2 regions of the Limnohabitans sp. MORI2 genome follow, and region 2 is predicted to be linked to the other one. Evidence: riboswitches for the same ligand, from Rfam matches in the RefSeq annotation. Region 2 holds a riboswitch; the other holds the start of a gene.

Region 1 (10,226 bases), 330 kb from region 2:
AACTCGATGGCTTGCGCGAAGCGATGGAAGCGGGCACCGACACCAACAGCATTGGCCGCTTGGATGTGTTCTCCACCTTGCGTGCGTGCCCTGTGTGCGCCACCTCGTACACCGAGCTGGACCCGCGCTTGTTCTCGTACAACAGCAAACACGGCTGGTGCCCCGACTGCGTGGGCACGGGCGTGAAACTCAACAAAGACCAACGCAAAGTGTTGGACGACTCGGTGCGTGACGACAAAGACAAAGGTCGCGAGCAAACCTTTGCCGAGCCCGATGTGGAAGATTTGGTCGATGTGGCGTGCCCAACGTGCGAAGGCACACGGCTGAACGCCACCGCGCGTGCCGTGAAGTTTGCAGGCGTGGGCATCACCGACATTGCGCGCTTAAGCGTGACTGAGATTCGCAAGTGGGTGGAGAAGCTTGAGATGAGTGGACGCGATGCTGACATTGCCCGCGACCTGTTGCCTGAAATCAAGAGCCGTTTGGAATTTTTAGAGCAAGTGGGTCTGAACTACCTCACGCTCGACCGTGGTGCGCCCACGCTCAGTGGCGGCGAGGCACAGCGTATCCGTTTGGCCGCGCAGCTGGGTAGCAATTTGCAAGGCGTGTGTTACGTGCTCGACGAACCCACGATTGGCTTGCATGCGCGTGACAATCAAATCTTGTTGAACGCTCTGCACTTGCTGAGCGATAAGGGCAATACGCTCGTGGTGGTGGAGCACGACGAAGACACGATTCGTCGTGCCGACCACATCATCGACATTGGGCCTAGCGCGGGTAAGCGTGGTGGGCGCTTGATGGGTGAGGGCTCGGTGAAAGACATCACTTCTCAAGAAGAGTCGCAGACGGGGCGCTATTTGTTGCATGCGATGCGGCATCCCTTGCAGGCGCGACGGCCTGTTTCTGAGGCTGCGCTTTCTGCTTTTGCGGTTGCGTCTGCTTCGCTCGCTGCGAAGGACGAGGCATTGCCGGGCTCCTCATGCGGCGAGCCAAAATCGTCACCCGGCAACGCCCCATCCTCCGCGAAGGTGGGTAAACGCAAGGCGGCTGCGCCTGTTGCTGAGGAGGTCGCAGTTGATGGCTCGCTTCAGTGGTTGTCGCTTGAAGGGGCTTCGCTCCACAACTTGAATGACGTGAGTGTGTCGATTCCGCTCAAGCGTTTGGTGGCAGTCACTGGTGTGTCTGGTTCGGGTAAGTCCACACTGGCACGCGATGTGTTGTTGCACAACGTGGCGGCTGCGGTGGCGCAGCGCTCGACGCAGGCAGGGCGCAAGCTAGATGATGACGGCCAACATCCTGCATGGGTCGGCTGCACGGGGCTTGATGGTTATCAAACCATTGACCGTGTGTTGGAAGTGGATCAAACGCCGATTGGCAAAACGCCACGCAGTTGCCCTGCGACCTATATTGGTTTTTGGGACACGATTCGCAAACTGTTTGCCGAAACACTCGAAGCCAAAGCACGCGGCTACGGCGCAGGGCGATTTAGCTTCAACACCGGCGAAGGTCGCTGCCACACCTGCGAAGGCCAAGGCATGCGCACGATTGAAATGAGCTTCTTGCCCGACGTGAAAGTACCGTGCGAAAGCTGCCACGGCGCACGTTTTAACCCCGAGACTTTGGCGGTGACATGGCGCGGCAAGAGCATTGGCGATGTGCTGCAAATGGAAGTCGACGAGGCGGTGGACTTCTTTGCCACCATGCCCAACATTGCGCACCCCTTGCAATTGCTCAAAGACGTGGGCTTGGGCTACCTCACCTTGGGGCAGCCTTCACCCACACTCAGCGGCGGTGAAGCGCAGCGCATCAAGCTGGTCACGGAGCTGAGCAAAGTGCGCGACGACGTGACTCGTCGAGGCAACAAAGCACCTCACACGCTGTATGTGTTGGACGAACCCACGGTGGGCCTGCACATGGCCGATGTGGACAAACTCATTCGCGTGCTCCACCGCTTGGTGGATGGCGGGCACAGCGTGGTGGTGATTGAGCACGACCTTGATGTGATTGCCGAAGCGGATTGGATCATTGACCTCGGGCCTGAGGGCGGTGATGGTGGTGGTTTGATCGTGGCTGCAGATACGCCTGAGGCTGTGGTGGCGATGGGGACACACACGGGGGTTGCACTGAAGCCCGTGTTGGCTCGTACGTAACGTGTCTTTTGTTAGGTTTGATGAGCTCTGACTTTTGCTTTGGCGTTGCTGCGTGCTGCGGGACAAGCCTAGGCTCCTCTTCGCTGCGCTCAGAATGTCGCTACGGCTTATCCCGCAGCACTTGTTTGCATGCGCGGAAATTTCGCTCATCTCAATGTGCGTATGAGTGATGCTCTGAGTGCCTATGTTTTTGTGTGCAGTCGGCAGTTGTGTCTGTATCCGAATCTGATGCGTGCCAACGCGAAGAGAGGCTCAGTGGTGTTGCCCGTAGCGACATTCTGAGCGCAGCGAAGAGGAGCCTAGGGCAATGCCACTGAGCCTCTCTTCACTACAAAAGTAAAGAATCAACCCGCTGTAGAAAGCGCAAGTCCAGCGTGCTCACGCAAAGGATGGAAATGAATCTTCGGAAACCGTTCCTGCGCCAACCGCACGTCATAAGGCGATGTGCACAAATACGCCAAGGTATTGGCCGCATCCAAAGCCATGCGCTGCGGATACGCGTTGGTGAATTCGCGCAGCTCCGCAGGTGTGTCCGCCGTGATCCAACGTGCACCGGTGTACTGGCAGCTTTCTAGCTTCACGTCGCAGTCGTATTCGGCTTTCAAGCGGTGTTGCACCACTTCAAACTGCAACTGGCCCACCGCGCCTAAGAGCATTGCGCCGCCGGCTTCGGGTTTGAACACCTGAATCGCGCCTTCTTCACCCAATTGGTCCAAGCCCTGTTGCAGTTGCTTGGTACGCAGTGGGTTTTTCAAAATCACCGTCATGAAAAGTTCAGGCGCGAAGAATGGCAGGCCTGTGAATTGCAAAGCGGGCCCGTCGGTGATGGTGTCACCCAACTGCACGCCGCCGTGGGTGGTGAAGCCGATGATGTCGCCGGCATAGGCTTCTTCCACCGCTTCACGGCGCTGCGACATGAAGGTCACCACGCTGGTGGGGCGCAGTTCTTTGGCGGTGCGTTGCACTTTGAGTTTCATGCCGGGTGTGAACTTGCCCGAGGCCACGCGCACAAACGCGATGCGGTCGCGGTGGTTGGCGTCCATATTGGCTTGTACTTTGAACACCACGCCTGCGAAGCCTTCGTCTTCGGGCTGAATGGTTTTCTCTACTGCTTGTTTGTTGACCACCAAGTGGCTCAAGCGCGGGCGAGGCGATGGGGAGAGGTCGACCAAGGCGTCGAGCACTTCCATGACACCAAAGTTATTCACACCCGAGCCGAAGAACACGGGGGTTTGTTTGCCGGCCAAGAAGGCATCTTTGTCGAACTTGGGCGATGCGCCTGTGGCCAGCTCCATGTTTTCCATGGCGGTGGACCATTCCAAACCGAAGCGCTCAGCCAGTTGGGCTTGCTCGGTGAGGGGGTGGGTTTCGAAGTCTTGTGGCAAACGCTCGGAGCCCGAGTCAAACACGGTCATGGCTTGCGTGCGCAAGTTGATGATGCCGCCGAACAACTTGCCTTGACCCACAGGCCAAGTCATGGGCACGCAAGGCATACCGAGTTCGCGTTCGACTTCGTCAAGGATGTCGAGTGGGTCGCGTACTTCGCGGTCCATCTTGTTGACGAATGTGATGATGGGCGTGTCGCGCTGACGGCACACCTCAATCAAGCGACGGGTTTGCGCTTCAACACCGTTGGCCGCATCAATCACCATCAAGGCCGAGTCCACGGCGGTGAGCACGCGGTAGGTGTCTTCCGAGAAGTCTTTGTGACCAGGTGTGTCGAGCAGGTTGATGACGTGCTCGCGATAGAGCATCTGCATCACAGACGAGGCGACCGAAATGCCGCGTTGCTTTTCAATCTCCATCCAGTCGGACGTGGCGTGACGGCTGGCTTTGCGGCCTTTCACAGCGCCCGCGATTTGAATCGCACCCGAGAACAGCAACAGCTTTTCGGTCAGTGTGGTTTTACCCGCGTCGGGGTGAGAAATGATGGCAAAGGTGCGGCGACGGCGCACTTCGTTCAGAAAGGAGCTCATGGATAGGCAAGAAAAAGGCGCTTAAAAATGGAGCGCAAGGCCAGAATCATAGCGCCGTAGGTTGCGCGTCCTCCTTGAGCGCGTGAGTGAGGATGGCTTGGATCAGCACCTCTTTGTCAAACGGTTTGGGTAGCACGTCTTTGAAGCCTAAGGACATGCATTCATTGACTGCTTCTTCGGCTACGTTGGCGGTCAAGGCAATGACGGGAACATCTGGATGCGGATGGCTTGGATCGTTGCGAATGCGGCGAACCACTTCTGTGCCCGAGATGTCCGGCATGATGAGGTCCATGAGTACCAAGTCATAGCGATGCTCACGCATTTTTTCTAAGGCTTCGGTGCCGTTGATCGCTTGGTCAATATTGGCTTTGGGTAGGCTGCGCTTGATGCTGGCGCTAGCCACCAATCGGTTGGTGAGGTGGTCGTCGACCACGAGCAAGTCAAGCGGCACATCATGAATTACCGCATCTGTTGTGATTCGGTTGGCTGGCGGTGCGACCTCTTCAATGGGCAGTGATACGGTGAATGTGCTGCCAACGCCCAGTTGGCTGGTAACCCCAATGGTGCCTTTGTGACTTTGCACCAAGCTGCGTGTGATGGCGAGGCCGAGACCATTGCCGTGCAATGCATTGCCAGCCTTCAAGTCGTGGTCGCTCACTTTGAGTTGAACAAAGGGTTTAAAGATCGCGTCCAGCGATTCGGGGGCAATGCCTGCGCCTGTGTCTTCGACGCTGATGCTTAATTGACCGTGCCGGCTCTCTGGCGTATCTCGTTTGAAACTGACCCGCATGCGCACTTCGCCACCTGTGGTGAATTTCAATGCATTGCCCAAGAGGTTGATGATGATTTGCGCCAGTCGGTGCGGATCAATCGAAGCCCAGTGAGGAAGAGAGTCCTCCAAGATCAGCGGGTAGTCCAAACCTTGTTCATTGGCGCGTGGGGCCAATGTCTGGTGTGTGCGCGTCAGCATCTCACGAAGATTGACGGCTTGTGGACTAAGCACCAACTTGCCTTGTTGGATTTGTGAAAAGTCCAACAAGTCATTGATGACGGTGACCAAATGTGATGCTGAGTTGCGTGCGCCTTGCACATATTGGCCTGCTGTTTGCGGTAGTTGGGTGTCTGTGGACAAAAGTCCCAAATATCCCATCACTGCATTGAGCGGTGTCCGCATTTCGTGACTCACCATGGCTAAGAATTGATCTTTGTGCGCGTTGGCGAGCTTCAAATTGGCGGAGAGCGTCTCTAGTCGCTTATTGGATTGGCGCAAGCGTCGGAGGTACTGCTCGTTGGCTGTGTCGTACGTTTGCACGAGCACCATTTGTGCAAACAACATGAGTGAAAACATGCCTGCGGCAAACGACATGCTTTGCCATGAGGCGTCTTGACCGATGCCTGAATCACCCACCGATTGAAGCGCAAATTGCACTTCCAAGGCTGGCAACAAACCTCGCGTTTGCGCAAGGTATAGCCCCAACACGCCGAGCATGGATGCAAGCATCGATGCTTGGGCCCATGTGCGTGATGCTGTAAATAAGGGTAGAAGCGGGATGATGGCCAGCCATGTGAGCACGGGGGACGTGACACCTCCTGTGATGGCAGCGTTGTATAGCACAACCCCCATCAAGGTGACTTGGTACAACACCACCCCTGATTTGACGCCGCCGCCATAACGCCAAACCGCCATGGATGCCGCCACTAAAAAGGATGCCACCATGGCCGAGTTTGCACTGCGCATGTTGCCCATCCAGTAGAGCCAAACGGCGATGCTCACCAAGCCGATGATGGCGGAGATCGTGAACGACGCAAAGAAAACATCTCGCATGCTGCGCAGTTGTGGCGGTAGCGAGCGTTTGATGAAAATATGGGTTCGGCGATTGACATGCATCATCCAATGTTAATGCTTAATGACTATTTTTAAGGAAATTGCTTTGCTTGCGCTAAAATGTTGGCATTCCGAGGAGCGCTGCAGCCTGTCGGCCCGCAAGGGGCTGGTTTCACAGGTGAGGCTCGGACTGCCAACCGCGCTCACCCACTAGTCAACGTGAGGTGAGCTCCTCGAAGAATTCTTCGGACTCCCAGATGACGCTGACCGCGCGTTGCTAGTGGCTTTGCCAACTTTTGGAGTCTCACAAATGAACGCTGTTCTTAAAACCAACGCCGCCGCCGATTACATCGTGGCCGACATGTCTTTGGCCGCTTGGGGCCGCAAAGAAATCAAAATTGCCGAAACCGAAATGCCCGGTTTGATGGCTATCCGCGAAGAGTTCGCCAAGTCACAACCATTGAAAGGTGCTCGCGTGACCGGTTCTTTGCACATGACCATTCAAACGGCTGTGTTGATCGAAACCTTGAAGGCTTTGGGTGCTGATGTGCGCTGGGCGTCTTGCAACATCTTCTCGACCCAAGACCATGCCGCTGCTGCGATTGCCGAAGCAGGCATTCCCGTGTTCGCCACCAAAGGCGAGACCTTGGAAGAGTACTGGGACTACACCCACCGCATTTTTGACTTCGGTGCGAAAGGCACACCTGGCGAAGGCCCCAACATGATCTTGGACGACGGTGGCGACGCCACGTTGTTGATGCACTTGGGCAAGCGTGCTGAAAAAGACGCATCCGTCATCGCCAACCCCAGCAGCGAAGAAGAAACTTGCTTGTTCAACTCGATCAAAGCCAAGCTCGCGCAAGACCCAACTTGGTACAGCCGCAAGAGCGCTGAAATCATCGGCGTGACTGAAGAGACCACGACCGGCGTGCATCGTTTGAAAGAGATGTCGGCCAAAGGCACTTTGATGTTCCGTGCGATCAACGTGAACGACTCCGTGACCAAGAGCAAGTTTGACAACCTGTACGGCTGCCGCGAGTCCTTGGTGGACGGCATCAAGCGCGCAACCGACGTGATGATCGCTGGCAAAGTAGCCGTGGTCGCAGGCTACGGCGATGTGGGTAAAGGTTCTGCCCAAGCCTTGCGCGCTTTGAGCGCCCAAGTGTGGGTGACTGAGATTGACCCGATCAACGCCTTGCAAGCCGCCATGGAAGGCTACAAAGTGGTGACCATGGAATACGCTGCTGACAAAGCAGATATCTTCGTGACCACCACAGGCAACCGTGACGTCATCACGTACGAACACATGGCTGCAATGAAAGACCAATCCATCGTTTGCAACATCGGTCACTTCGACAACGAAATCCAAGTTGCCAAGTTGGAAGAGAAGTGCAAGTGGGAAGAGATCAAACCACAAGTGGATCACGTCATCTTCCCAGACGGCAAGCGCATTATCTTGTTGGCTAAAGGCCGCTTGGTGAACTTGGGCTGCGGCACAGGCCACCCCAGCTTTGTGATGTCGTCTTCGTTTGCCAACCAGACGATTGCGCAAATCGAATTGTTCGCACACAAAGACGCTTACGACGTGGGCAAGGTTTATGTGTTGCCTAAGCACCTCGATGAAAAAGTGGCGCGTTTGCACTTGAAGAAAGTCGGCGCCATGTTGACTGAGTTGACCGACGAGCAAGCTGCTTATATCGGCGTGCCGAAGGTTGGCCCTTACAAGCCCGACACTTACCGCTATTGATGTGTGGCGTGCCCCGTTCTCGGGGCACTCGCAACGCGACAAACCCATTCTCCATTCGATGCGTGCAGATCAACTCCTTGTTGAACGAGGTTTGGCTGCGTCGCGCTCTCAAGCGCAGCGGTTGATCGCCTCGGGTGTTGAATGGCGCTTGGGCGCCAAGCTGTGGCAACGCGTGGTCAAAAATGGTGACGAGTTGCCACTGCCATGTGAAGTGCGTTTGCTAGACAACGCTGAAGCTCGCTATGTGTCTCGTGGTGGTTTAAAGCTCGAAGGCGCTTTGCAAAGCAGTGGCTTGTCTGCCCTGGGTTTGCGTTGCCTCGATGTGGGGCAAAGCACCGGTGGCTTCACCGACTGCTTGTTGCAACAAGGTGCTGCACAAGTGGTGGGTCTAGATGTGGGACATGGCCAGTTGCATCCACGCTTGCGTGAGGATGCACGCGTGGTGTGTGTGGAACGCATCAACGCCCGCGAGCTAGAAGCAAATGATGCGCGCGTGCCAGATGCACATCAAGGATTTGATTTGGTGGTGGGCGATTTGTCGTTTATCTCGCTCACCTTGGTGTTGCCTGCGTTGCTGCCTTTGTTGAAAAGGGGCGGCGCGTTGCTGATGTTGGTCAAGCCGCAGTTTGAATTGCAGCCCAGCGACATTGGTAAGGGCGGCTTGGTCAAAGACAAAGCCAGTTATGTGCAGGTTGAAGCGCGCTTGCGCCAGGCCTGTGCTGAGTTAGATTTGAACGTGTTGGGCTACTGGCCCAGCGCCATCGCCGGGGGCGATGGCAACAACGAATTTTGGATTGGTGCGCGTCGTCCATGACGCGCCAACAAGTGAGACGGATATGAACGCGAACAGCAGCTTGAGCATTGAATTTTTTCCACCCAAGACGCCAGAGGGTGCAGAGAAGTTGCGCGCGGTGCGTCAAGCGCTGTACCCACTCAAGCCACAGTTTTGCTCGGTCACTTACGGTGCGGGCGGCTCCACGCAAGCGGGCACCATCTCAACGTTGAAAGAAATTTTGAGCGAAGGCATGTCTGCCGCGTCACATTTTTCTTGCATTGGCGCTACGCGTGAGAGCGTGCGTCAGCAACTGGCCGAGTTCAAAGCCATGGGCGTCAAGCGTTTGGTGGCTTTGCGTGGCGATTTGCCCAGTGGCTATGGCGCGGGCGGTGAGTTTCAATACGCCAGCGATTTGGTGGCGTTCATCAGAGCTGAGACGGGCGATGACTTCAGCATTGAAGTGGCTGCCTATCCCGAGATTCACCCCCAAGCCAAATCGGCAGAAGCGGACTTGCAAGCCTTTGCCACCAAGGTGAAGGCGGGCGCGGATTCGGCCATCACGCAATACTTTTACAACAGCGATGCGTATTTCCGTTTTGTAGAAGATGCTGACAAACTGGGTGTTGAGGCTCCCATCATTCCGGGCATCATGCCTATCACCAGTTCTTCGCAGTTGCTGCGCTTTTCAGATGCGTGTGGTGCTGAGATCCCACGTTGGATTCGCTTGCGCTTGCAAGGCTACGGCGACGACATCGCTTCCATCAAAGCGTTTGGCTTAGAGGTGGTGACCGACTTGTGCGAGCAGCTGCGTGCGGGCGGTGCGCCGGGTTTGCACTTCTACAGCATGAACCAAAGTGCGGCGACTTTATCCATTTGTCAGAACCTAGGGTTGATGAGCTGACAAGTGATCGTTTGATCTTCATCAAACACCTTTTTGCAAGGGTTTGACCGGAGTCAATGTCTTGCTTCCTTCCTCGCTGTGAAATCAACAGCACGGGAATAGACCCGAGTTTAAGGAAGCAAAAAATGAAAAAAGTTCTTATCGCCGCCGCTTTGGGCATGTTGGTTGCTGGTCAGGTTGCCGCTCAAGAAAGCCCTTGGTTGGTTCGCGCACGTGCCGTGAATTTGAATATGGCGAATAACGATGCGACAGGTCTGGGCTTGGGCCTCTCTGTGAATGACAAGACCATTCCAGAAGTGGATGTGAGCTATTTTTTCAATAAAAACGTAGCGGCCGAGCTGATTTTGACTGTGCCACAACAGCAGCATGTGTACTCTAACGGTAGCGACTTGGGAACGTTCAAACATCTGCCGCCAACTTTGACGGCTCAGTACCACTTTACAGACCTCAATGGTTACAAACCATACGTGGGTGCTGGCTTGAACTTCACGCAGATTTCAGCTGAAAAAATCAGCGCAGCTGGCGGTACTAACAACGTCACTCTGAGCGATAAAAGTGTTGGTGCTGCACTTCAAGTGGGTGTTGATGTGCCTTTGACCAAGCAAGTGTCTTTTAACTTTGATGTGAAAAAGATTTATCTCAAGAGCAAGGTCTATGTGGGTGGCGTGGAGCACGGTGACCTCAAGCTCGACCCCGTCGTGGTGGGTGTCGGTGTCGGCTACCGCTTCTAAGCATTAGCATCTTCAAGCAAAAAGGCCTCGCAGTGCGAGGCCTTTTTCCATGCATTTGAAAGCATCGAATTAACCACCCGATTCCACCACCCACCCGCGACCGGGTCCACGTGCCAAAGCT
Region 2 (10,226 bases):
CCACGATGGTGATGCCGTACCCCGCGCGTTGACGGGCAATGGCTGGTATTTGGTAACAGAGTGATTTGCCACCGCCCGTGGGCATGAGCACCAGCGCATCGCCACCGCCACACGCGTGGTTGACGATGGCTTCTTGGGGGCCGCGAAACGCGTTGTAGCCAAACACTTCGCGCAAGATGTCTTGCGGATTCACAGACGTGGGCACGGCGACTTTCGGGGGGAGGTGGGCGTTGGCAGAGGCATGAAGGCGCTATTGTCCCTGCTTCTTACAATGGCGGGATGACTCAAGCCTACACACGCGCAAAAGAATTACCCGCCATCTTGGCCAAACGCATCGCCATCCTTGACGGCGCGATGGGCACCATGATTCAACGCTTCAAGTTAGACGAAGCGCAGTATCGTGGCGAGCGCTTCAAAGACTTTCACAAAGACGTGAAGGGCAACAACGAGTTGCTCAGCCTCACCCGCCCCGATGTGATTCGCGACATCCACGAGCGTTACCTCGCCGCCGGTGCTGACCTGATTGAAACCAACACCTTTGGCGCCACCACGGTTGCGCAAGAAGATTACGACATGGCCGACTTGGCCTACGAGATGAACGTGGCCTCGGCCCGCATTGCCCGCGAAGCTTGCGACAAATACAGCACGCCCGACAAACCCCGCTTTGTGGCGGGCGCCGTGGGCCCCACGCCTAAAACTGCCAGCATCAGCCCCGATGTGAACGACCCCGGCGCACGCAATGTGAGCTTTGAAGAGTTGCGCGCGGCCTACTACGAGCAAGTCAAAGGTTTGGTCGAGGGCGGCTCCGATGTGCTGTTGGTTGAAACCATTTTTGACACCCTCAATGCCAAAGCTGCGTTGTTTGCGATTGAAGAGTTTTTTGAAGCCAGCGGCGAGCGCTTGCCCCTCATCATCAGCGGCACCGTGACCGACGCCTCGGGTCGCATCTTGAGCGGCCAAACCGTGACCGCGTTTTGGCACAGCGTGCGCCACGCGCAGCCCTTGGCCATTGGCTTGAACTGCGCTTTGGGCGCCACGCTCATGCGTCCCTACATCCAAGAACTCAACCGCGTGGCCGAAGATACCTTCATCAGCTGCTACCCCAATGCTGGCTTGCCCAACCCCATGAGCGATACCGGCTTTGATGAAACGCCGGACGTCACCAGCCGCTTGGTGCACGAGTTTGCGGCCGAAGGCTTGGTCAACATCGTGGGCGGTTGCTGCGGCACCACGCCTGACCACATTGGTGCGATTGCCCAAGCCGTGGCCAATGACAAAGCGCGTGCGCTGAGTGCAGGGCCGTTTTACAGAGAAGCCGCATAATTAATCGCAACTTACAAAAAACGTAAGTTGCATGTGCCTAAATACGCCATTTGGCGGATTTACACGGGGATTGAATATTCACAAAATTGACATATTAGAAGTTTTGTCAGTTTTGTGATGCCTCAAAAATTCATCGATACCCCAGCTGGTCGCCATCTCAGAAGTCGTGTGGAGGCCGTCATGGCCATTTACAAAGAGCACGGCCACGTCAACCGTAGTTTGATCTCTGAAAAGTTGGAGCTGACCAAGTTGCAGTCCAGCCAATTGCTGCGCGAATTTCTCAGCGCCCATGCGCCAGTTCTGGAATGGGACACCATGCACAACAGCTACCGAGCACACAGCAAATTCAAGGTTCATTGAGCTAGCCATGCGATGCTTACCAAGCCCGCTTTCATGCGGGCTTTTTGCTTTTTAGCGCGGCATTACGGTGCAGCTAAAATACACAATCCCCCGAGGAGCGTTGCAGCTTCACCAACTCGCGTGAAGTCAGGCTTGGGGCCGAATCTTTTGCAACGACGCTCACCTGATTTGCGAGTTCCCAGGTGAGTACCCCCATGATTTCAAAAGCCGTTCCCCCCATGAAGCTGTCTGGCCTTGAGCCTGTCTCCATCGGCGAGGGCTCCTTGTTTGTCAACGTGGGCGAGCGCACCAACGTGACGGGCTCCAAAGCGTTTGCCCGCATGATTTTGAACGGCCAATACGAAGAGGCTTTGGCCGTGGCGCGTCAGCAGGTCGAAAACGGCGCACAGGTGATTGACGTCAACATGGACGAAGCCATGCTCGACAGCCAAGCTGCCATGGTGCGCTTTTTGAACCTCATGGCGGGCGAGCCCGACATTGCGCGTGTGCCTGTGATGGTGGACTCCAGCAAGTGGGACGTGATTGAAGCGGGCCTGCGTTGCATCCAAGGCAAGGGCATCGTCAACTCGATCAGCATGAAAGAGGGCGTGGACGAGTTCAAGCGTCAAGCCAAGCTGGTCAAGCGCTACGGTGCAGCGGCCGTGGTGATGGCGTTTGACGAAAAAGGCCAAGCCGACACCTACGCCCGCAAGATTGAAATTTGCGAACGCGCCTACCGCGTGTTGGTGGATGAAGTGGGCTTCCCACCCGAAGACATCATCTTCGACCCCAACATCTTCGCTATTGCCACCGGCATTGAAGAGCATGACAACTACGCTGTGGACTTCATCGAAGCCACGCGTTGGATCAAGCAAAACCTGCCCGGCGCGAAGGTGAGCGGCGGTGTGTCCAACGTGTCGTTCAGCTTCCGCGGCAACGACCCTGTGCGCGAAGCCATTCACACCGTGTTCCTGTACCACGCCATCCAAGCGGGCATGGACATGGGCATCGTGAACGCGGGCATGGTGGGCGTGTATGACGATCTCGAGCCCACGCTGCGCGAGCGTGTGGAAGACGTGGTGCTGAACCGCATGCCGAAATACAAAGAGGGTGAGGCCCACCTCACGGCAGGCGAACGCCTGATCGAAGTGGCCGAAACCGCCAAAGGCGCGGCCAAAGACGACAGCCAAAAACTCGCGTGGCGCGGCACGCCCGAGCAACCCGTGGCGGTGGCCGAGCGCCTCTCGCACGCACTGGTGCACGGCATCACTGAGTTCATCAACGAAGACACCGAAGAGGCGTATCGCGAGATCTTGGCCAAGGGCGGCCGCCCGCTGCACGTGATTGAAGGCCCCTTGATGGACGGCATGAACGTGGTCGGTGATTTGTTTGGCCAAGGCAAGATGTTCTTGCCGCAAGTGGTCAAGTCAGCCCGCGTGATGAAGCAAGCGGTGGCGCACCTTGTGCCCTACATCGAAGAAGAAAAACGCCAGCAAGCCGCAGCGGGCCAAGACGTGAAAGCCAAGGGCAAGATCGTCATGGCCACCGTCAAAGGCGACGTGCACGACATTGGCAAAAACATCGTCACCGTGGTCTTGCAGTGCAACAACTACGAAGTGGTGAACATGGGCGTGATGGTGCCTTGCCACGAAATTTTGGCCAAGGCCAAAGAAGAGGGCGCGGACATCATTGGCCTGTCTGGCCTCATCACACCGAGCTTGGAAGAAATGCAATACGTCGCCGGCGAGATGCAAAAAGACGACTACTTCCGCAGCCGCCTCATGCCCCTGATGATTGGCGGCGCGACCACCAGCCGCGTGCACACCGCCGTGAAGATTGCGCCGCATTACGACGGCCCCGTGGTGTACGTGCCCGATGCCTCGCGCAGCGTGAGCGTGGCGCAAGGTTTGTTGTCAGACCAAGCGGCCAAGTACATTGCCGAGTTGAATGCTGACTACGCCAAAGTGCGCGAGCAACACGCCAACAAAAAGCACACGCCTTTGGTGACCTTGGCCGAAGCCCGCACCAACGCCGCGCATGTGAGCTTTGACCACTACACACCCGCCAAGCCAAAGTTCATTGGCCGTCGCGTGTTCAAAAACTTCGACCTCGCCGAGTTGGAGAAATACATTGACTGGGCCCCGTTCTTCCAGACCTGGGATTTGGCAGGGCCTTTCCCCGCCATCCTCGACGACGCGGTCGTGGGCGCGGAAGCCAAGAAGGTCTATGCCGACGGCCAAGCGATGCTGAAAAAAATCATCGCCAACCGCTGGCTCACCGCCAACGCGGTGGTGGGCTTGTACCCCGCGCAACGCGTGGGAGACGACATCGTGCTTTATGCCGACGAAACCCGCCAACAGCAAGTGATGACGTGGCATGGCTTGCGCCAGCAAACCGTCAAGCCCGAGCGCGATGGTGTGCAAAACCCCAACCGCTGCTTGTCTGATTTCGTGGCCGACCAAACTCAAGCGGCAGACTATGTGGGCCTGTTTGCCGTGACAGCAGGTCTCGGTGCAGAGAAGCAAGAAAAGCGCTTCATCGACGCGCACGACGACTACTCAGCCATCCTCTTCAAAGCCTTGGCCGACCGTTTGGCCGAAGCCTTTGCCGAGTGCATGCACCAGCGCGTGCGCACCGATTTGTGGGGCTACGCCGCAGATGAGGCGCTGAGCAACGAAGACCTCATCAAAGAAAAATACCAAGGCATTCGCCCCGCGCCTGGCTACCCTGCCTGCCCCGACCACAGTGCAAAGCAGGACATGTTTGCCGTGTTGCAGTGCGACGAAATCGACATGGGCCTGACCAGCAGCTTGGCCATGACGCCCGCAGCCAGCGTGAGCGGCTTTTACTTGGCGCACCCCGAGGCCACCTACTTCAACGTGGGTCGCATCGGCGAAGACCAAGTGCAAGACTTGGCGCAACGCCAAGGGGTGGCGGTGAAAGATTTAGAGCGATTGCTGGCGCCTAATTTGTAAAAGCAAAAAGGCTCCGTGTGAACGGAGCCTTTTTTGTTTGTGCGTGGTTCGCGGTTTACCAACGCAACAAGCGTGAGCCTAGCAACGCGCCAACACCAGTCATCACGGCGATGCCCGCCACATACCAAACTGCCACAAATGCATAGGCGGTTTCGGTGCAGTGCAGTGAATAGACCAAGCTCGCCATAGCGCCCGCCATCAAGCCAGCACTTGCGCCCGCGAATGCTGGGCGCGTAGGGGCCATGCCGCGCAGCATCCAGAGCAATGTAGCGAGCAGGGGCACAGACAGCGCCGCAATGCTGGCGCTGCACTCTTGCCACGAACGGCCAAGCATCAGCTGCATGCCCGTGTCCGCATCCACAGTGGCCACTTGCATCAACGCCAGCAGGGCTATGCCCGCAAGCGCTGCGACGATGCCCCACATGCCTTTGCCAGCAGCAACGCCGGGGCGCGCCAAGTGCATCACCACTGGTGCTGCAAATACACACATGAGGGCCAACCACACCACCTTCACCCAAAACGCTGGGGTGTGAGCGAGGGTATTCAGCTCGGGGTTCAAGCCCCACAGCGTGAGCACCAGTGCCAAGCTGAGGGCAATGCCGGCAGCGGTGGCTTGTGCGCAGCGGCGCAAGGGCGAGGCAGTGGGAGTGGCGCTGGCTTCAGCAGCCAGCATGGCAATGAGATGGTTGGTTTTCATGGGGTGACTCCAAATTTTTGAGCCAAGGCTTTGAGCCCGCGATGGATATTGACTTTGACAGCGGCTTCGGTTTGCCCTGTGAGTTGCGCGGATTCAGCAATCGACAGGCCATGCAGCTTGGTGTGTTCAATCGGCACACGTTGCTTGTCGGGCAGTTCAGACAACAGCTGGTGCACATCGCGCGAGGCATCGCTGGCTTGTGCGTCCTCGCTTGTCCACAGCTGCTCTGCCCAATCGTCGATGTCGTCGTGCTTGCTTTCGCGGCGCGAATGGGCACGCAAGTGGTCAATCAACTTGTAGCGCGCAATCGCATACACCCAAGCCGTCAGCGGTTGGTCGCTTTGGTAGGTGTGTCGCTTTTGATGAATGGCCAACAAGGTTTCTTGCACGAGGTCCTCGACGTCTTGGGGCCGTGAATACAAACGACGCTTCAAAAACGCACGCAAATGCCCACTGATGGCAGACAGCGCTTTTTCGTAGCTGGGCGCATGGCCTGCTAACGCTTGCATCCATGTGGCGTGCAATGAGGTTTCTAAGGTTTGTATATCCACGGTGACATCAGTTCGTCAGAGGACGATGAAAAGTTACAGAAAAAATTAAATAAATATCTGTAACCAATTTGTTTGCGGCGGCGAATTACCCAAAGACCGCTGGTCATGATTATCAACTCACCTTTCAAAGGACTCTCATCATGAAAAAACAACAATTCCTCTCATTGGCTTTGGGCTCTGCCTTTGCTGTGGCCGCCATCAGCCCCGCTATCGCAGCCAACCCATTTGAGGCTAGCAAGCTCGACAGCGGCTACCAATTGGCCCAAGCCGACATGAAGCAAAAAGACGGCAAATGCGGCGAAGCCAAGTGCGGTGCTGACAAGAAAAAAGAAGCCTCATGTGGCGCAGACAAAAAGAAAGATGCTTCTTGCGGCGGTAAGAAGTAATTCAAGCAACTCGCGTGGAGTGACGCCATCATGAACCGACCCCTCTCAGGCGCAGGCCTTGGCTTTCGCCGTGAATTGATAGAGCCGCTGAAACACGGCGTGCCAAACGTCATCGACTTCTTTGAAGTCGCGCCCGAAAACTGGGCTGGCTTGGGAGGCCGGTCGGCCAAAGATTTGCGTCACTTCACCGAGCGCTACCCGTTTGTATGCCACGGCTTGTCCCTCTCATTGGGTGGGCCTGCACCGCTGGACACACAACTGCTGCACAAAACCAAAGCCTTCATGAAGGCGCATGGCATGCAGCTCTTCACCGAGCATTTGTCTTGGTGTTCTGATGATGAATCGCACTTGTACGACTTGCTGCCCATCCCCTGCACCCAAGAGGCCGTGATGTGGACAGCCAAGCGCATCAAGCAAGCGCAAGACATTTTGGAAATGCGCATTGGCATTGAAAACGCATCCACCTACATCGCTCCACCCGGCGCTGACATGAGCGAAGCCGAATTTGTGGCGGCGGTGGTGAAAGAGGCCGACTGCCTGCTGCATTTGGATGTGAACAATATTTACGTCAACAGCCAAAATTTTGGCTTTGATGCCTTGGACTACCTCAACACCTTGCCGCTCGAGCGCACGTGCTATGTGCATGTGGCAGGCCACTATGTAGAGCCCGATGGCCTGCTGATCGACACACACGGCGCAGAGGTGATTGACCCTGTGTGGCATTTGCTGCTGGCCGCGTATGAGCGCATCGGCGGCCATGTGCCCACTTGCTTAGAGCGAGATTTCAATTTACCCGGCTTGAGCGAGTTGGCGGCCGAAGTCATGCAAATCGCACGGTTGCAGGCCCAAGCGCCACGCATGAAGAAGGTGGCGTGATGACGGCGATGTTTCAAAGCTTTCAGCAAGACATGGCGCGCCACGTGCGTGACCCGCATCACACGATGCGCCCAGCAGGCGTGCCCGTGCGGCGCATGTCGGTGTACAACGAGATGCTGTTCAACAACGTGTGCGGCTTCATCGACACCTGCATGCCGCTGAGTCGTAAGTTGCTGGGTGACACCGCATGGCGACGTTTGTGCCGTACTTTTTACCGCGATTGGCCTTTGCACACGCCATGGTTTCGCGACATACCGCGTGAGTTTGTGCGCTATTTGCAAGAGGGCAGCCCCAAGCAACCGCTGCTGCGCTGGTTGCCTGACTTGGCGCATTACGAGTGGGCCGAGCTGGCGGTGGATGTGATGGACGTGACGCGCCCAGCGGCCAACCCACAAGGCGACCTGATGGCAAACACCGTGGTGCTCAACCCTGCACGCATGGACTTGCACTACGACTGGGCGGTGCATCGCATTGGCGAGCAACACAAACCACGCAAACCTTTGGACACGCATTTGGTGGTGTACCGCGATGCAGACGATGCGGTGCAGTTCACCGAAGTGAATGCCGCCACCGCACATGTGCTCGCGCTGCTAGACGTGCAGCCCATGACCGGTACACAAGCGATGCAGCACATCGCCGAACAAATGCAACACCCGCAGCCTGAACAACTGGTGGCGTTTGGTACCAGCTTGCTCAAGCAACTTCAAGAACAAGACATTATTTTGGGAACGCTGCCATGAGCCACAGCATCCATCACGTGTGTATGAAAACACGCCTCAATCAATACCTCGGCACATTCGACGCGTTGGGTTTGTGGCTAGGTCTGCTCAGCTTGCGTTTGATCTTGGGTTGGGACTTTTTTGAATCCGGTTTAGAAAAATTCAACGGCGAAAACTGGTTTGCAGATATTCAAGATCAGTTCCCGTTTCCCTTCAACCTCGTGCCGCCCAACATCAGCTGGCAAATGGCCATGTGGTTTGAGTTGCTTGGTGGCATTGCTTTTGTCATCGGGTTTGGCACGCGCTTTTTCTCGGTGTCGTTGCTGGTGCTGAGTGTGGTGGCCATAGCCAGCGTGCACTGGCCCGAGGCATGGAGCACTTGGCGCGAGCTGGCGCAAGGTTATGTGTTCACCGACAAAGGTTTTGGCAACTTCAAGTACCCCGTGGTGCTGATGGGCATGTTGTGGACCTTGTTGTGGATGGGGCCTGGCCGGTTGTCGTTTGACTATGTGTTGCGCAGCCGCTGTGCTAACCACAACGCTGCTACACCCACCACGCTGGCCGCCAGCATGACCCACAAGCCCACGGTGTAACCGACCTCGGCAGACCACAGCAGCCCCATCAACCATGGGGCTGCGGCCCGGGCCAATGCCATGGGCAAGCCCAGCAAGCCGTTCAAGCTGCCCATGTGTTCACGGCTCACGTATTGCGCCATGACCGTGCCTTTGACGATGGTGAGCATGCCGTTCCCCAAACCATAAAACACCACAAAAAGCACGCCCCACAGTCCGTGGCCAGCGCCAATGAGCAGCGTTAAAAAGCCTAGTGGAATGAGCACCGTCACCCAACGGTTGGTGGCGTGCACGTCTACGCGGTGTTCGGCCATATACAAGCCCAAACGGCCCATCACTTGCAGCACACCAATGCTGGCCGGTACGGCAATCGCCCATGATTCGGCCATGCCACTTTCGCGCAGCAAGCTCACCATGTGGGCGGGCAGGGCGGACGTGACGCCCATGAGCAACACCACAAATGTGGCCAGCAGCCAAAACTGTGGCTGGCGCACGAAGTGCCAAAACGTGGCGCTGTCGGTTTGTGTGGATGCCAGCACGGCGCGTTGCGGTGCATCGCGTAACAACAGCCAATGCACGGGTGCACATACCAGCAAGTGCATGGCGGCCAACACGCACAGGGCATCGCGCCAGCCTAGCGCATCAATGAGCCACGCCACGAGCGGAATAAACACGGTGCTGGCTAGGCCACCTAAAAACGTGAGGATGATGATGGCGCGTCTGAAGTGCTGCGGAAATCGTCGCGTCAGCACTGCAAACGCAGGCGGGTACAACGTGCCCGCCAAGCCCACACCCAATACAGCCCACACCGCATAAAACTCAAGCACTGTCGTGATTTGGCTGTGCAGCACAAACGCCAATGCCACCAGCAGTGAGCCAACTGTCATCACTGTGCGTTCATGCCCGCGATCAATCCAGCGACCCACTGGGAAAGCCAACACGCCTTCGGCCAACAACATCAAGCTAAAGCCCAAAGACGATTCAGCCCGGTTCATGCCCAAGGCTTGTTCGAGCGGCTCCATGAACAAAGCGAATCCGTAAAACACACTTCCCCAACTGATGAGTTGCAGTAGCGAAAGCGCCCAAACAAAGCGTGCGTCACGCGGATGGAAATGGTTTTGAGACATGGGTTGTCAATGATACGCAGCCTCAATTTTTAGATTGACGCCTACGCGATTTGTGAGGTTTTGGGGCTGTTATCAAAAAGGTGGTGATTTGCAAATTCGTTTGTTCATGTTCTCAGAAGCTCTGCCGAATACGAGGCCTGGAGCCATCGATTGGCACTTTGTATGAAAGCGACCTTATGAAACATCACATCCTTCAAGGCGCAGGTTTGGCCTTGCGACCTGCGCTGCTGGCACCGCTGAAAAGCCGTGCCCCTGACAACTTGCAGTTTTTAGAACTCACGCCACCCGATTGGATCGGTATTGGTGGCACGGCGGGTAAAGATTTACAGCAACTCACGCAGCATTACCCCGGCGTGTGTTTGAGTCAGAGCCTGTCACTGGGTGGTCCAGGGGTTTTGGACAAAGCTGTTTTACGTGATCTGCGCAGCTTCATTGTTGAACATAGTATCCAGGTGTTTTCTGAAGCCTTGGCTTGGAGCGCGGACGACGCGCCCTTGTTCATCAACTTGCCCATTCCCAGTACGCGCCAAGCAGTGCAGTGGACGGTGTCACGCATTACCCAAGTGCAAGAAGCGTTGGGTTTGCGCATTGGTATTCGAAATGTGATGCACCACATGGCTCCCACTTTGGTGGAGATGAATGAAGCAGAGTTCATTTCTGA

The links. Region 2 has a riboswitch for S-adenosylhomocysteine ahead of metH (methionine synthase). Riboswitches for the same ligand answer to the same signal wherever they lie in the genome.
Region 1: another riboswitch for S-adenosylhomocysteine. It lies ahead of ahcY (adenosylhomocysteinase); the one in region 2 lies ahead of metH (methionine synthase).

What each region holds. Positions count from the first base shown of each region.
Region 1 is NZ_AP027058.1:2,363,143-2,373,368, reverse strand. Features, by position in the region: gene QMG27_RS11390 (excinuclease ABC subunit UvrA) at 1-2,150, shown strand, start outside; gene QMG27_RS11385 (peptide chain release factor 3) at 2,495-4,126, opposite strand; gene QMG27_RS11380 (ATP-binding protein) at 4,173-5,951, opposite strand; S-adenosyl-L-homocysteine riboswitch at 6,079-6,163, shown strand; gene ahcY (adenosylhomocysteinase) at 6,262-7,698, shown strand; gene QMG27_RS11370 (TlyA family RNA methyltransferase) at 7,757-8,512, shown strand; gene metF (methylenetetrahydrofolate reductase [NAD(P)H]) at 8,535-9,374, shown strand; gene QMG27_RS11360 (OmpW family outer membrane protein) at 9,500-10,105, shown strand; gene rlmJ (23S rRNA (adenine(2030)-N(6))-methyltransferase RlmJ) at 10,175-10,226, opposite strand, start outside.
Region 2 is NZ_AP027058.1:47,949-58,174, forward strand. Features, by position in the region: gene recQ (DNA helicase RecQ) at 1-205, opposite strand, end outside; gene QMG27_RS00185 (homocysteine S-methyltransferase family protein) at 280-1,323, shown strand; gene QMG27_RS00190 (hypothetical protein) at 1,441-1,683, shown strand; S-adenosyl-L-homocysteine riboswitch at 1,770-1,851, shown strand; gene metH (methionine synthase) at 1,902-4,637, shown strand; gene QMG27_RS00200 (DUF1109 domain-containing protein) at 4,693-5,334, opposite strand; gene QMG27_RS00205 (sigma-70 family RNA polymerase sigma factor) at 5,331-5,879, opposite strand; gene QMG27_RS00210 (hypothetical protein) at 6,026-6,271, shown strand; gene QMG27_RS00215 (DUF692 domain-containing protein) at 6,302-7,147, shown strand; gene QMG27_RS00220 (putative DNA-binding domain-containing protein) at 7,147-7,887, shown strand; gene QMG27_RS00225 (DoxX family protein) at 7,884-8,459, shown strand; gene QMG27_RS00230 (MFS transporter) at 8,372-9,565, opposite strand; gene QMG27_RS00235 (DUF692 family multinuclear iron-containing protein) at 9,742-10,226, shown strand, end outside.